DNA from 4 places in the Pseudomonas sp. PDM14 genome. Region 1 is predicted to be linked to each of the others. Evidence: riboswitches for the same ligand, from Rfam matches in the RefSeq annotation. Region 1 holds a riboswitch; each other region holds the start of a gene.
What was found. A riboswitch is a leader RNA that binds a small molecule or an ion and turns the genes downstream of it on or off. The one in region 1 is predicted to bind cobalamin.

Region 1 (3,627 bases):
GACGTGGTGATGAGCGCCATCGGCCTGGTTGACACGCCGTATCGCTATGGTGGCAATACCCCCGACAGTGGTTTCGACTGCAGCGGCCTGATCGGCTACGTATACCGCAACTCGGCGGGAATCCAGCTGCCGCGCTCGACGCGCGAGATGATCGGCCTGCGCGCGCCGAACGTCGGCCGCGAAGCGTTGCAGAGTGGCGATCTGGTGTTCTTCGCCACCAATGGCGGCAGCCAGGTCAGCCATGCCGGCATCTACGTCGGCGAAGGGCGTTTCGTGCATGCGCCGTCCAGCGGCGGCACCGTGCGCCTGGACAGCCTGAGCACGGCCTATTGGCAGAAGAGCTACCTGAGCGCCAAGCGCGTGCTGCGCCCGGCGCAACTGGCCCATCAGCCATGACCAATCGTTCGCTCAACCTCGATGAACCCCTCTACGACTATCTGCTCAGCGTCTCCCTGCGCGAGACGCCGCTGCTCAAGCGCCTGCGCGAGGAAACCAGTCAGCTGACCATGGCGCGCTGGCAGATCGCCCCGGAGCAGGGCCAGTTCATGAGCCTGCTGGTCAAGCTGACTGGTGCGCGGCGCCTGCTGGAGATCGGCACCTTTACCGGCTACAGCGCCATCTGCCTGGCTTCGGCGCTGCCGGCCGACGGCGAGCTGATCTGTTGCGACCTGCCCGGCGATTACAACGGCATCGCCCGACGCTACTGGAACGAAGCCGGCCTGCTCGAACGCATCGACCTGCGCCTGGCGCCGGCGCTGGAAACCCTGGCGGCGCTGGAACGCTCGGGGCAGGGCGAAAGCTTCGACCTGATCTTCATCGACGCCGACAAGGCCAACTACCCGGTCTACTTGGAACACGCCCTGGCGCTGGTGCGGCCGGGCGGGCTGGTCCTGTTCGACAACGTGCTGTGGAGCGGCCGGGTGCTCGAGGAGAATTCCGACAGTGCCGATACCCGGGCGATCCAAGCGCTCAACCGGCGGTTGAAGAACGATGCACGCATCGATCTGTCGCTGCTGCCGCTAGGCGATGGCCTGAGTCTCTGCCGCAAACGCTGACATCAGGCACCCTTGGCCAGCGACTCGCATTCTTCCACGCAACGCAGGCAGGCCTGGGCACATTGCTGGCAATGCTCGTGCTTGTGCTTGCCGCATTCCTCGGCGCAGGCCTGACAGGCGAGGGCGCACAGCCGGCAGACTTCATCGACCAGCGGGCTGTCACGGGCCATCAGTTTCACGGCCAGGCGACACAGCGCCGCGCAGTCCAGATCGCAGCTGATGCACAGGGCCATGCTCTGCACGTCGGCTTCCTTCAGGCATGCCGCGGCGCAGGTTTCGGTGGCGACGGCGCAGGCGTTGCAGGCCTGGATGGCACTGGCATAGCGTTCGAGAACCATGGGGCTTCTCCTCGTGGAGGTGGCTGACCCTTGTGTGGACGGTGCGAGCGCGGCAAGGGTTCGACCGATCTTCCCAGCGGTACGCCGATTGACCCACACGGCGGCCAGCCACTAAGCTGCGCGCCTTGCTCCAGGTGCCTTCCGCCCGATTGCGCGGCGATCTCGAAGGTGAAACAGGGAAGCCGGTGCGAACCCGGCGCTGCCCCCGCAACGGTAAGTGAGAGAACGGTCGCAACCGCCACTGTGCCCTGCATGGGAAGGCGCGACCCGGGAACCGCAGGTTCCGCTCACCAGCCCGGAGACCGGCCTGAAGCAATCCACGGCAGCGCGGCGGGCGTAGCGGGTGGGCGGCCTTGCGTGGCCTGCTCCCTGCACGAACCGGCGTTCCGTCTTTCTATTGTTGTCCGTGTGCCAGCCCACAAGGCGAGGCATACGGCGCTTGCGCGTTTCCGGGTGGAACGCCAGCAACGAGGGCTTGGGCATGACCGAATCGACCGAACGCGACGCGCGCCACAAGGCGCGCATGCAGCGCAAGAAGGCGCTGATCGACGAGAAGATCGCCCAGGCCCAGGCCGAATACGGCCTGCTGCTGGTCCACAGCGGCAACGGCAAGGGCAAGAGCAGCTCGGCCTTCGGCATGGTCGCGCGGGCCCTCGGCCACGGCCTCAAGGTCGGCGTCGTGCAGTTCATCAAGGGCGCGGCCAGCACCGGCGAGGAAACCTTCTTCCGCCGCTTTCCCGACGAAGTCAGCTACCACGTGATGGGCGAGGGCTTCACCTGGGAAACCCAGGACCGCCAGCGCGACATCGACAAGGCCCGCCAGGCCTGGGCCATCGCCGCGCAGCTGCTCAACGACCCGGCCATCGGCCTGGTGGTGCTCGACGAGCTGAACATTGCCCTCAAGCACGGTTACCTGGAACTGGACGCGGTGCTCGCCGACATCGAGGCGCGTCCGCTGTTGCAGCACGTGGTGGTGACCGGACGCGGGGCGCTGCCGGGGATGATCGAGGCGGCGGACACCGTCACCGAGATGAGCCTGGTCAAGCACGCCTTCAAGGCCGGGGTGAAGGCGCAGAAGGGAATCGAATACTGATGCGCGTCTGTTCCCGGCTCCCCGGATATTTTCTCAGTGGCGCGCCGCAGCGGATGACAGGTGCGGTCGATGAATAGCCGCAGCTGCCCGGCCCTGTTGATTGCCGCCCCGGCCTCCGGGCAGGGCAAGACTACCGTCACCGCCGCCCTGGCGCGCCTGCACACGCGGGCCGGCAAGCGCGTGCGGGTGTTCAAGTGCGGCCCGGATTTTCTCGATCCGATGATTCTCGCCCGCGCCAGTGGCCGGCCGGTGTACCAGCTCGACCTGTGGATGGTCGGCGAGGAAGATTGCCACCGGCTGCTGTGGGATGCGGCAGGGGAGGCGGACCTGATCCTCATCGAAGGGGTCATGGGCCTGTTCGACGGCAGCCCCTCGGCTGCCGATCTCGCGCGGCGCTTCGGCGTGCCGGTGCTCGGGGTGATCGACGGTGCGGCGATGGCGCAGACCTTCGGCGCCCTGGCCCACGGCCTGGCCACCTTCCAGGCTGACCTGCCATTCGCCGGCGTGCTGGCCAACCGTACCGGCAGCCTGCGCCACGGCGATATTCTGCGTGACAGCCTGCCAGGCTCGATCCACTGGTACGGCGCGCTGCCGCGCAGTGCGGCGGTGGAACTGCCGAGTCGCCACCTGGGCCTGGTGCAGGCCGAGGAGCTGGCAGATCTTGACCTGCGTCTGGATGCGGCGGCCGATGCGTTGCTGGCCAGTGCCGGCGACATCCTGCCCACTCCTGTGACCTTCGCCGAGCCGTCTCGCGCGCCGCTGCCGGCGCTACTCGCTGGCCAGCGCATCGGCGTGGCGCGCGACACGGCGTTCGCCTTCCTCTACCAGGCCAACCTCGACCTGCTGCGCCAGCTCGGTGCCGAGCTGTGCTTCTTCTCGCCGCTGAGCGACACCGCGCTGCCGGCGGTGGATAGCCTCTATCTGCCGGGCGGCTACCCGGAACTGCACCTGCAGCAACTGGCCGAGAACCGCGCCATGGCCGCGGCGATCCATGCGCACCAGGCTGCTGGCAAGCCGATCCTCGCCGAGTGTGGCGGCATGCTCTATCTGCTCGAACACCTGACCGACAAGCACGGCGACGGCGTCGACCTGCTCGGCCTGCTGCCCGGCCGCGCGCGCATGCAGGCGCGCATGGCGGCGC
Region 2 (3,627 bases), on a different contig from region 1:
GTCGGTGGCGGTGATCGGCGACGGCGCGATGACCGCCGGCATGGCCTTCGAGGCGCTGAACCACGCCTCCGACGTCAAGGCCAACATGCTCGTGGTGCTCAACGACAACGACATGTCGATCTCCAAGAACGTCGGCGGCCTGTCCAACTACCTGGCCAAGATCCTCTCCAGCCGCACCTACGCCAACATGCGCGAAGGCAGCAAGAAGGTCCTGTCCAAGCTGCCCGGCGCCTGGGAAATCGCGCGCAAGACCGAAGAGCACGCCAAGGGCATGCTGGTTTCCGGCACGCTCTTCGAGGAGCTTGGCTGGAACTACATCGGCCCTATCGACGGCCATGACCTGCCGACCCTGCTGGCCACCCTGCGCAACATGCGCGACCTGGAAGGCCCGCAGTTCCTGCATGTGATCACCAAGAAAGGCAAGGGCTTCGCCCCGGCCGAACTCGACCCGATCGGCTACCACGCGATCACCAAGCTCGAGCCGCTGAAGGCCAAGGTCACGCCCAAGGTGGCCAGCGGGCCGAAGTATTCCAGCGTGTTCGGCCAGTGGCTGTGCGACATGGCTGCCGCCGACGAGCGCCTGGTCGGCATCACCCCGGCGATGAAGGAAGGCTCCGACCTGGTGGCCTTCGCCGAGCGCTTCCCCGAGCGCTACTTCGACGTGGCCATCGCCGAGCAGCACGCGGTGACCCTGGCCGCGGGCCTGGCCTGCGACGGCGCCAAGCCGGTGGTGGCGATCTACTCGACCTTCCTTCAGCGTGCCTACGACCAGCTGATCCACGACGTGGCCGTGCAGCACCTCGACGTACTGTTCGCCATCGACCGCGCCGGCCTGGTCGGCGAAGACGGCCCGACCCACGCCGGCAGCTTCGACATCTCCTACCTGCGCTGCATCCCCGGCATGCTGGTGATGACCCCGAGCGACGAGAACGAACTGCGCCAGATGCTCACCACCGGCTACCACTTCGACGGTCCGGCGGCGGTGCGTTACCCGCGCGGCAGCGGCCCGAACACACCGATCGAGCCGGCGCTGGAATCCCTGGAAATCGGCAAGGGCGTGGTCCGCCGCCGCGGCCAGAAGACCGCCCTGCTGGTCTTCGGCGTGCAGCTCACCGAAGCGCTCAAGGTCGGCGAAACCCTGGACGCCACCGTGGTCGACATGCGCTTCGTCAAACCCCTGGACGAAGCCCTGGTGCGCGAGCTGGCCGCCAGCCACGCGCTGCTGGTGACCGTTGAGGAAAACGCCATCATGGGCGGCGCCGGTGCCGCGGTCAGCGAGTTCCTCGCCCGCGAAAACCTGCTCAAGCCGGTACTGCACCTAGGCCTGCCAGACAGCTACGTCGAGCACGCCAAGCCGGCGCAGATGCTCGCCGAATGCGGCCTCGACGAAGCCGGCATCGAAGCGGCCATACGCGCCCGCCTGGCTCAACTGCCCGCCTAAGCCCATCGCCGCCTGTAGAAGCCAGCAAGCTGGCCCCTGCAGGCGAGGTGGCGACTTACTTGAGCAGCGCTCATCGCGACACGAAGCGAACCCGCTTGTTTTTCATACAGCCGCGCATCAAGGTGCGCGGCGTTTTTCTTTCCGCCAGGGTGCGCCGTTCCGTTAGCGAACGGCGTTAAACGGGAAGCCGGTGCGCTCCAACGAGCCATTCCGGCGCTGCCCCCGCAACGGTAATCGACCGGCACCATCTGCCTGCATGCCCACTCGCCACTGGGTCCGCCTGGGAAGGCGGGCATGCACGACGGCCCCGCCGTCAGTCGAAAGCCCGGAGACCGGCCCTGAGCGGAGTCGACTGGTGTTGCGGAGGGCATCACCGTCAGGCGTCGCGCCGCGCGGTGCTTGTCCCTGCCCTTCTCAAAAGTCTCCCGACCTTTTGAGGATTGATCCATGAAACTGTCCCGCCTTGCCCTGGCTGTCGCCCTGACGCCCGGCCTTGCCCTGTCCGCCACGGACGAAACCGCCTCGCATGAGCTGCCGCCGCTGGTGATCACCCGCGCCACGCCCATCGCGCAGACCACGCCAGCCAGCGTCCAGGTCATCGACCGCCAGCAGATCGATGACACCGCCGCGACGTCACTGCTCGACCTGCTGCGCGCCCAGGCCGGCATGCAGATCCGCGACACCATGGGCGACGGCAACCGCGCCGTGATCAGCCTGCGCGGCTTCGGCGAGAACGCCACCAACAACACCCTGGTACTGGTCGACGGCCGTCGCCTGAACCAGCCGACCCTGGCCGGTCCGGCGCTGAACAGCGTGCCGCTGGCCAACATCGAGCGTATCGAGATCGTGCGGGGCGCCGGCACCGTGCTCTACGGCGACCAGGCCGTGGGCGGGGTCATCAACATCGTCACCCGCGCCCCGCTGGAGAACGAGGCCTACCTCGAAACCAGCCGTGGCAGCCATGATCTGGAAGCCTATCGCGGGCATGTCAGCCAGCAGCTCGGCGCGGGCTTCTCGCTGTTCGCCAGTGGCGAGACGCGCAATGCCGACAACTACCGCGATCACAACAACGGCAACTACAGCAACGCCTTCGCCCGTCTGCGCTACGACCACGCCAGCGGCCACGCGCTGTACGAATACCAGAGCATCGACGACGAACTGCTTCACCCCGACTCGCTGACCCTGGCCCAGCGCCGTGAGGATCGCAAACAGAGCCTCTCCACAGCCTGGAACGACAGCAAGACCCAGGTGCACCGTTTCGCCCTCGAGCAGGCGCTCGGTTCGACCTGGACCGCCAACCTCGACTACAGCCATAGCGATCAGGACAGTGTCGGCAGCTTCGCCGCACCCGGCCGCTACAGCCAAGACACCCGCACCGAAAGCGTCAGCCCGCGCCTGACCGGCCGCTTCGACACGCCGCTGGGCGCATCCACCTTGCTGTTGGGCCACGACTACATCGTCGGCGACTACCAGACCAGCTGGGGCGCCGATTTCAAGCAGACCCTCAAGGACTGGTACGGCCAGTACAGCCAGCAACTGGCCGAGGACCTGACCCTGACCCTGGGCTATCGCAGCAGCAAGGCCGAAGACCGCGACCACTCCGCCGCTCGTAGCAATGATGACCGCGAAGGCAGCAGCAGCCTGGGCCTGAGCTGGCAGGCGGATGCCAACACGCGGATGTTCATCAAACGCGAGGACGTGCTGCGCTGGGCCAACGTCGACGAGAATGGCTTCGTCCTGCCCGACGTGACCTTCCTCAAACCGCAGACCGGCATTTCCTGGGAAACCGGCATCGAATGGCGCGACAACGTCCAGAGCTACCAGGCCACCTTGTACCGCCTGGATCTGGAAGACGAGCTGATGTACGACGCGGCCATCGCCAACCCGCGGCCCTGGGATGCATTCGCCACCGGCGCCAACATCAACCTCGACAAGACCCGCCGCGACGGTCTGCTGCTGGAGGCGCGCCGCCAGTTGAACGACAAACTGATCATTGGCGGCCAGTACACCTTCACCGACTCGGAATACCGCGCTGGCAGCTTCGAGGGCAACGAAGTGCCCTGGGTTTCCCGCCACGGCGCCAGCGCCTACCTCCACTACGAGATCCTGCCTGGCCTCAAGGGCTACCTCGAAGCCGTGCACACCGGCGCGCGCTACCTCTCCAGCGATGACGCCCCGCAGTTGCC
Region 3 (3,627 bases), 370 kb from region 1:
GGTCGATTCGCCGCGCGCATGCAGGTATCGTCTGCGTCTTCGCCCGATCCGCCAGGAAAGCCCCCGCTCCATGAGTCAGCCAGCCGTTCGTACCGCCCTTCTCGCCGTCCTGTTGGCAAGCGCCGCCCCCGTCCTGGCCAAGGTCGAGATCGAGGCCGTGCAGCACAAGAGCATCGGCCCGATGCTGGTGGCCAAGGTCTCCGAGGACATCGCCCCCGGTGATTACGAGGTGCTGATGAAGGGCATCATGGCCAACCCCGGCACCTTCGCGCAGAAGGTGGTGATGCTCGACAGCATCGGTGGCAGCGTGCCGGAAGCCATCCGCATGGGCCGCCTGCTGCGCGAAACCGATTTCGACACCCTGGTGCCCTCCACCGGCGTGTGCCAGGGCACCTGCGTCTACCTGCTGGCGGCCGGACGCAAGAAGACCGTGCGCGGGCATGTCGGTATCCACCGGCCGTACTACGCCAACGGAGATTCGGCCCAGGGCGAGGCGCGCTATAACGGCGTGCGCTACAACGCTGCGGCCTACCTGCGTGAGATGAACGTGCCAAGCACCCTGATCGAGGAGATGAACCGTATCGACCCGCGGCAGATGCGCGTGCTCAGCCCGGCCGAGCTGGCGCGTTTTCGCCTCAGCTCACCGACCGTCTCCGCGCCAGCACCAGTGGCAGCCCCGGCACCCGCCAAGAAGTAACCATTGCCCCGAGCGGCGCCTGCCGTTAGCATCGCCAGCCAAGGCCGATGCTGCCTGCCGCTCGCACCCTACGGGGTTTGGTGAAAGCATCGTTTCCCGACTTCGCCCCTTTCCATCTCGATTGGCGAACGCCTCAGCAACGCGAGCACTGACCCGCACTTTCGCCAGCAGAAGGATGGATACGCATGCGCGAACTCCCCGACGCCAAGGCCATGGCCAAGGCACTCAGAAACACCCTCAAGCACCAGCAGATCGACATCAGCCACAGCCAGGCGCTGGAACTGGTCGCCGCCCAACTCGGCTACGCCAACTGGAACGTCCTCGCGGCCAAGCTCGCCAGCGCCGAGGCCGATGGCATCCATTTCGCGCAGACGGCGCCGATCTTCCGCATCTTCGATGAAGCCAAGGCGCGGGAATTCTATGTCGACTTCCTCGGCTTCAACCTCGACTGGGAACACCGCTTCGGCGACAACTTTCCGCTGTACTGCCAGGTGTCGCGCGCCGGTCTGGTCCTGCACCTGAGCGGTCACCACGGCGACGCCAGCCCCGGCTCGACCGCCTACATCACCATGCATGGCGTCGAGCGCTTCCAGCAGGAACTGGCCGGCAAGGACTACACCTACATGAAGCCCGGCATCGAAGCGCTGCCGTGGGGCAAACAGGTGACCGTGACCGACCCGTTCAGCAACCGTATCCGCTTCTGCGAGCCGGACGACTGACCGCACTTCCCCTTGACTGACCGGCATGGCACGCGGCGAACGTACTGTTCGCCGCGCGTTTTCCTGCGCCTGCAATTCGCGTCTCGGCAAAACCGTTAACAATTCAACGCGTTGACTCGATTCATCATCGGTGGTCAGATGCGCGCCTGTTTCAGGTGCCCCCTGCCGCCGTGCTTGGGGTGAAACGGGAAACCGGTGCGTCCTTAGCACCTGTTCACGATCTCCTGCCCGTCGGCCAAACAGCGTTAAAAACGTCCTCGGAATGCTCATTTACAGTTCGTAAACTGCGCTTCCTCGGCCATTTTTGCCTCGTTTGGCTCTAGTTCAGAAGATCGTGAACAGGTTCTTAGGGACTAGTCCGGTGCTGCCCCCGCAACGGTAAGCGAGCGAACCATTCGACAGACCACTGTGCCTCGGCATGGGAAGGTGAATGGTTCATGACCCTCGCAAGCCCGGAGACCGGCCTGAACAGGTTGTGCGAAAACCACTGCGCTCGTACGCGCCGTTTTCACGCAGCCTGAAGCATTGTTTGGCAAACCCGCGGTGGGCGGGCGCAGGCCGGTTTCCGTGGGCGCGTGCGCCTGCGATTCCCTATGCGTTGTTCCCTCCGGGATTCATTCATTCCTGTTTCGAGTGGAACGACATGTCCCGTATCTCCCCTAGCAAAACCCTTTCCGGCAAAGCCCTGCGCGCGAGCCTGGCACCCTGCCTGCTCTTCGCCCTGCCGCTGCACGCCGCAGACGACGACACGGCCCTGGCCCTGCCCTCCACGGCCATCACCGAGACGGTAGACCAGCCCGAGCAACCCGACCTGCACACGCCGACCACCACCGGCTCGCGCCTCAACCTCAGCGCCCTGCAGACCCCGGCCAGCGTCACCAGCATCGGCGCCGAGCAGATCCAGAGCCGCAACAACGCCACCGTGCAGGACGCAGTCACCCGCTCGCCGGGCATCACCTTCGTCGGCTCGCCGGGCAACGGCGGCACGGCGCTGTCGGCCCGCGGTTTCAGCGGCCACAGCTCGACCATGCAGCTGTTCGACGGCACCCGCCTGTACGTCGGCGCGGGCACCGTGACGTTCCCGATCGACACCTGGTCGGTCGAGCGCATCGACATCCTCCGCGGCCCGGCCTCGGTGCTGTACGGCGAAGGTGCCACCGGCGCCGTAGTCAACGTGGTGCCGAAGAAGCCCTTCGCAGGCGAGATCCGCAATCGCCTGCGCCTGGGCTACGGCTCCGATGACCGCCGCCAGGGCGCGCTCGACAGTGGCGGCTCGCTGAGCGACAGCCTCAGCTACCGCTTCAACATCAACCAGCAGGCCAGCAACGGCTGGGTCGACCGTGGCGACTCGGAAAGCCTGGCGATCAGCGCCGCCCTGCGCTGGGAGGCCAGCGACGACCTCAGCTTCACCTTCTCCCACGACTACGGCGACCTGCAGCCACAGCAGTACTTCGGCACCCCGCTGGTAGACGGTCGCTACCGCGAGAGCCTGCGTGAGCACAACTACAACGTCGACAACGCCACCGTGCACTACAACGACCAGTCGACCCGCCTGGTCACCGACTGGCGCATCAGCGACAACATCACCGCCAGCAACCAGCTGTACTTCCTCAAGACCCAGCGCCGCTGGCGCAACGCGGAAACCTATACCTGGCAGCCCGGCGACGTGGTAGACCGCAGCGACTTCATCAGCATCAAGCACACCCAGGAACAGCTCGGCGACCGCCAGAGCTTCACCTTCGAGCATTCGCTGTTCGGCCTCGACAGCCGTACCGTGGTCGGCGCCGACTACAACTCGATCCGCTTCGTGCGCAAGCACGACTTCGGCAACACCTACGGCGACAGCGTACCGCTGGGCCAGTCCGGCGGTGGTGGCTACGTCAGCAACGACCCGTACCGTTCGCGCGACGGCAGCCAGGCGCGGCAGTTCTCGCTGTTCGCGGAGAACCGCACCCAGCTCACCGAGCAACTCTCGCTGGTCACCGGCGTGCGCCGCGACCAGGTGCACCTGGACCGTACCGATATCCCTAACGACATCCGCAGCGACCGCAGCCTGACCGGCAACAACTGGCGCGCCGGCCTGGTGTTCGCGGTCAACGACGACCTTTCCGTCTATGGCCAGCACGCTACCAGCACCGAGGGCGTGAACAACCTGCTGACCCTCAATGCCAGCCAGCAGCAATGGGATCTGACCGAAGCCAAGCAGAATGA
Region 4 (3,627 bases), on a different contig from region 1:
GGGCCGGGGGTGAGGGTGGGCAGTCCGCGCAAGGGGCATCAGCTCAACGATGCCTTCAATTCGGCCTCGATGGCAGCCTGATCCAGCTCCTGCCCAATCACCACCAAGCGGCTGATGCGGGCCTCCTCGGCGCCCCAGGCGCGGTCGAAGTGTTTGTCGAAGCGCTGGCCAACGCCCTGTACCAGCAGGCGCATCGGCTTGCCTGGAATCGCCGCGAAGCCCTTGATGCGCAGGATGCCGTGCTTGGCCACAACGTCTTTCAGCGCCTGCAGCAGGCGCGTTTCTTCCGCTTCCGGCAGATCGACGGAGAAGGAGTCGAACTCGTCGTGGTCGTGATCCTCGTCCTCATCGTCGTGATGGGTGCGACGGCTGTCGATGTGCAGCTCGGTCTCGCTGTTCAGACCCAGCAGCACGTCCAGCGGCAGTTCGCCGTTACGCGCCTCGATCACCTTGACCGCTTCCGGCAGTTCTTCCGCCACTTCGGCGCGCACCGTCGCCAGGGCGTTGGCGTCGAGCAGGTCGGTCTTGTTGAGGATCACCAGGTCGGCGCTGGCCAACTGGTCGGCGAACAGCTCGTGCAGCGGCGACTCGTGATCCAGGTTCGGGTCCTGCTTGCGCAGCGCGTCGACCTGATCGGGGAAGGCGGCGAACGTGCCGGCGGCCACGGCCGGGCTGTCGACCACGGTGATCACCGAGTCGACCGTGCAGGCGTTGCGGATTTCCGGCCAGTTGAAGGCCTGCACCAGTGGTTTGGGCAGGGCCAGGCCGCTGGTCTCGATGAGGATATGGTCGAAGTCGCCACGGCGCGCCACCAGTTCACGCATCACCGGGAAGAACTCTTCCTGCACGGTGCAGCACACGCAGCCGTTGGCCAGTTCGTAGACGCGGCCAGCGGCCTCTTCCTCGCTGCAGCCGATGGCGCACTGCTGGAGGATGGCGCCATCGATGCCCAGCTCGCCGAACTCGTTGACGATGACCGCGATACGGCGACCCTCGGCGTTGCCGAGCATGTGGCGCAGCAGTGTGGTTTTGCCGGCACCGAGGAAGCCGGTGACGATGGTGACGGGAAGTTTGGCGAGCGATTTCATGCGGGGCCCTGCGTCGATGATGGCGGCGAACGGGGGCAGCAGGACAGGCATGTACGGCCGGGCCGTCATGCGTGCACCACCGGATCACCCCGCCCGGTTGTCAAAGCGTCATCGAGGCAGGTCTCCTGGCTGGCAGGTCGGCATCGCTGCGCTGCCTTCCCGGTTGCCCAGTGGCGTCACGCGCATCGACTCGCTGCATACAGTTGCGGGGGCAGCCACGGCTTGCCGTGTTCCCTCTTAGCCGCGACGCAAGCGCCGCAGAACCTCGAAAGCGCGAAGGCTACGCAGGCCGCGGTGGCAGGTCAATCGCCAGAGTTGACGCTCGCGCCCGCTTCGTGATGTTCTAGAAAGGCTGTTTCAGGTGTCTCGCGCCGGCGTGCGCGAGGTGAAACGGGAAGCCGGTGGGTCATCCGCTCGATTGCGAGCGAAGACGAGTCCGGCGCTGCCCCCGCAACGGTAAGCGTACGTAGGGTTGTCGTAGTCACTGTGCCAGGCGCATGGGAAGGCTGACCCACACTGTCGAGAGACGGTCGTCGCAAGCCCGGAGACCGGCCTGAACCCCTTAGTTTGGCAACCCGCGGTGGGCGGGTACGCGCCGGATTCAGGCCCTGCCGGGCCTGCTCGTGCTGCGTCCTTCTGCCCTGCCCCTTTTCATCAGAAGGTCAGATCATGTCCAGCAGCACGCTTCCGTCTTCCGCAGCCGTCACGCTTCCCCTGTCGCAACGCCTGGTTCTCGCCGTCGGCAGCATCCTGCTCGGCGCGGCGCTAATCTTCGTTGCTGGTTTCTCGCACATCGAGGCGATGCACAACGCCGCCCACGATACCCGCCACAGCGCTGCGTTCCCCTGCCACTGAGCAGCCCGACGCCCACTCTTTCGAGAAGCCGACTCCAATGATCAAACGTATCGCCCAAACCGCCGGGTTCGCCGGCCTGCTCGCCGCCATCGTGCTGACCCTGCTGCAAAGCCTGTGGGTCACTCCGCTGATTCTCCAGGCGGAAACCTACGAAAACAGCGAACCGGCCACCGAGGTCGTCGCCGAACACAGCCACGCGGCCGACGCCGCCGCTCACGAGCACAGCCATGACGCCGAAGCCTGGTCGCCGGAAGACGGCTGGCAGCGCGTGCTCTCCACCGGCCTGAGCAACCTGGTGGTTGCCGTCGGTTTCGGCCTGATGCTGGCCGGCCTGTTCACCCTGCGTGCGCCGAACAAGACCTGGCAGGGCCTGCTCTGGGGCCTGGGCGGTTTCGCCACGTTCTCCCTGGCGCCATCCGCCGGCCTGCCGCCGGAACTGCCGGGCACCGCCGCTGCCGACCTGCTGCTGCGCCAATACTGGTGGATCGGCACGGCACTGGCCACTGCAGGCGGTCTCGGCCTGCTGGCCTTCGGTCGTAACTGGGCGCTGCGCATCGGCGGCCTGGTACTGCTGGCCATCCCGCACCTGATCGGCGCACCGCAGCCCGAGGTGCACGAGAGCCTGGCCCCGGAAGCCCTTGAGCACGAATTCATCCTCGCCTCCCTGCTGACCAACGCGGTGTTCTGGTCCGCCCTCGGTCTGGCTGCCGCCTGGTTCGCCAGCCGCACCAAGCAACCGTCCGCCTGAGTCATGCGCGCCTCGCTCCGGGGCGCGTTTTCTCGATGAGCATCGTGGTAGCCGGGATCGGTTGTCGCAAGGACTGCCCACTGGCCGACCTGCTAGCCTTGCTCGAGCAGGTCGTTGCCGAAGCAGGCCTCACACTCGATGATCTCAACGCCCTGGCCAGCAGCACGCACAAGCGCGATGAGCCGGGCCTGCAGCAACTGGCGCACCACCTTGCCCTCCCCCTCGCCTTGCTCCCCAGCGAGCACCTGGCCGGTTACCATGCACGCCTGAGTCAATCCTCGGCGCTTGCGCTGGCCATCACCGGCAGCGCTGGCGTGGCCGAAGCCAGCGCACTGGCGCATGCCGAGGCCCTGAGTGGAACAGCGGCCAGGTTGCGCTGCGAAAAGCGCAGCAGCGCCCGCGCCAGCATCGCCCTGGCAGTCGCCAGCGGCGCCTGACCGCCCCCCCCCTGAGTTGTGGAGAACGCATGACCGTCTATTTCATCGGCGCCGGCCCTGGCGATCCCGAGCTGATCACCGTCAAGGGCCAGCGCCTGCTGCGCAGCTGCCCGGTGATTCTCTACGCCGGCTCGCTGGTGCCCGAGGCGGTACTCGCCGGGCACAGCGCCGAGCAGGTGGTGAACACCGCACCGTTGCATCTCGATGAAATCATCGCGCTGCTCGCCGCCGCCCACGCCAACAGCCAGGATGTGGCCCGCGTGCACTCCGGCGATCCCTCGCTGTATGGCGCCATCGGCGAGCAGATCCGCCACTTGCGCGCGCTCGGCATCCCTTTCGAGATCATTCCCGGTGTCACCGCCACCGCCGCCTGCGCGGCCTTGCTGGAAAGCGAACTGACTCTGCCCGAAGTGTCGCAGACGGTAATTCTCACGCGCTTCGCCAGCAAGTCGCCGATGCCGCCCGGCGAAGAACTGCACGACCTTGCCCGCCATCGCGC

Region 2: another riboswitch for cobalamin. It lies ahead of IB229_RS20050 (TonB-dependent receptor); the one in region 1 lies ahead of cobO (cob(I)yrinic acid a,c-diamide adenosyltransferase).
Region 3: another riboswitch for cobalamin. It lies ahead of IB229_RS00945 (TonB-dependent receptor); the one in region 1 lies ahead of cobO (cob(I)yrinic acid a,c-diamide adenosyltransferase).
Region 4: another riboswitch for cobalamin. It lies ahead of IB229_RS13180 (CbtB domain-containing protein); the one in region 1 lies ahead of cobO (cob(I)yrinic acid a,c-diamide adenosyltransferase).

The regions. Positions count from the first base shown of each region.
Region 1 is NZ_JACVAQ010000001.1:608,703-612,329, reverse strand. It holds gene IB229_RS02795 (C40 family peptidase) at 1-396, shown strand, start outside; gene IB229_RS02790 (O-methyltransferase) at 393-1,055, shown strand; gene IB229_RS02785 (four-helix bundle copper-binding protein) at 1,058-1,393, opposite strand; cobalamin riboswitch at 1,509-1,719, shown strand; gene cobO (cob(I)yrinic acid a,c-diamide adenosyltransferase) at 1,875-2,486, shown strand; gene IB229_RS02775 (cobyrinate a,c-diamide synthase) at 2,556-3,627, shown strand, end outside.
Region 2 is NZ_JACVAQ010000003.1:77,380-81,006, reverse strand. It holds gene dxs (1-deoxy-D-xylulose-5-phosphate synthase) at 1-1,441, shown strand, start outside; cobalamin riboswitch at 1,572-1,797, shown strand; gene IB229_RS20050 (TonB-dependent receptor) at 1,889-3,627, shown strand, end outside.
Region 3 is NZ_JACVAQ010000001.1:234,284-237,910, forward strand. It holds gene IB229_RS00935 (hypothetical protein) at 71-697, shown strand; gene IB229_RS00940 (glyoxalase superfamily protein) at 883-1,416, shown strand; cobalamin riboswitch at 1,553-1,899, shown strand; gene IB229_RS00945 (TonB-dependent receptor) at 2,060-3,627, shown strand, end outside.
Region 4 is NZ_JACVAQ010000002.1:102,111-105,737, reverse strand. It holds gene cobW (cobalamin biosynthesis protein CobW) at 39-1,088, opposite strand; cobalamin riboswitch at 1,186-1,371, opposite strand; cobalamin riboswitch at 1,431-1,660, shown strand; gene IB229_RS13180 (CbtB domain-containing protein) at 1,758-1,943, shown strand; gene IB229_RS13175 (CbtA family protein) at 1,981-2,691, shown strand; gene IB229_RS13170 (cobalamin biosynthesis protein) at 2,727-3,128, shown strand; gene cobM (precorrin-4 C(11)-methyltransferase) at 3,158-3,627, shown strand, end outside.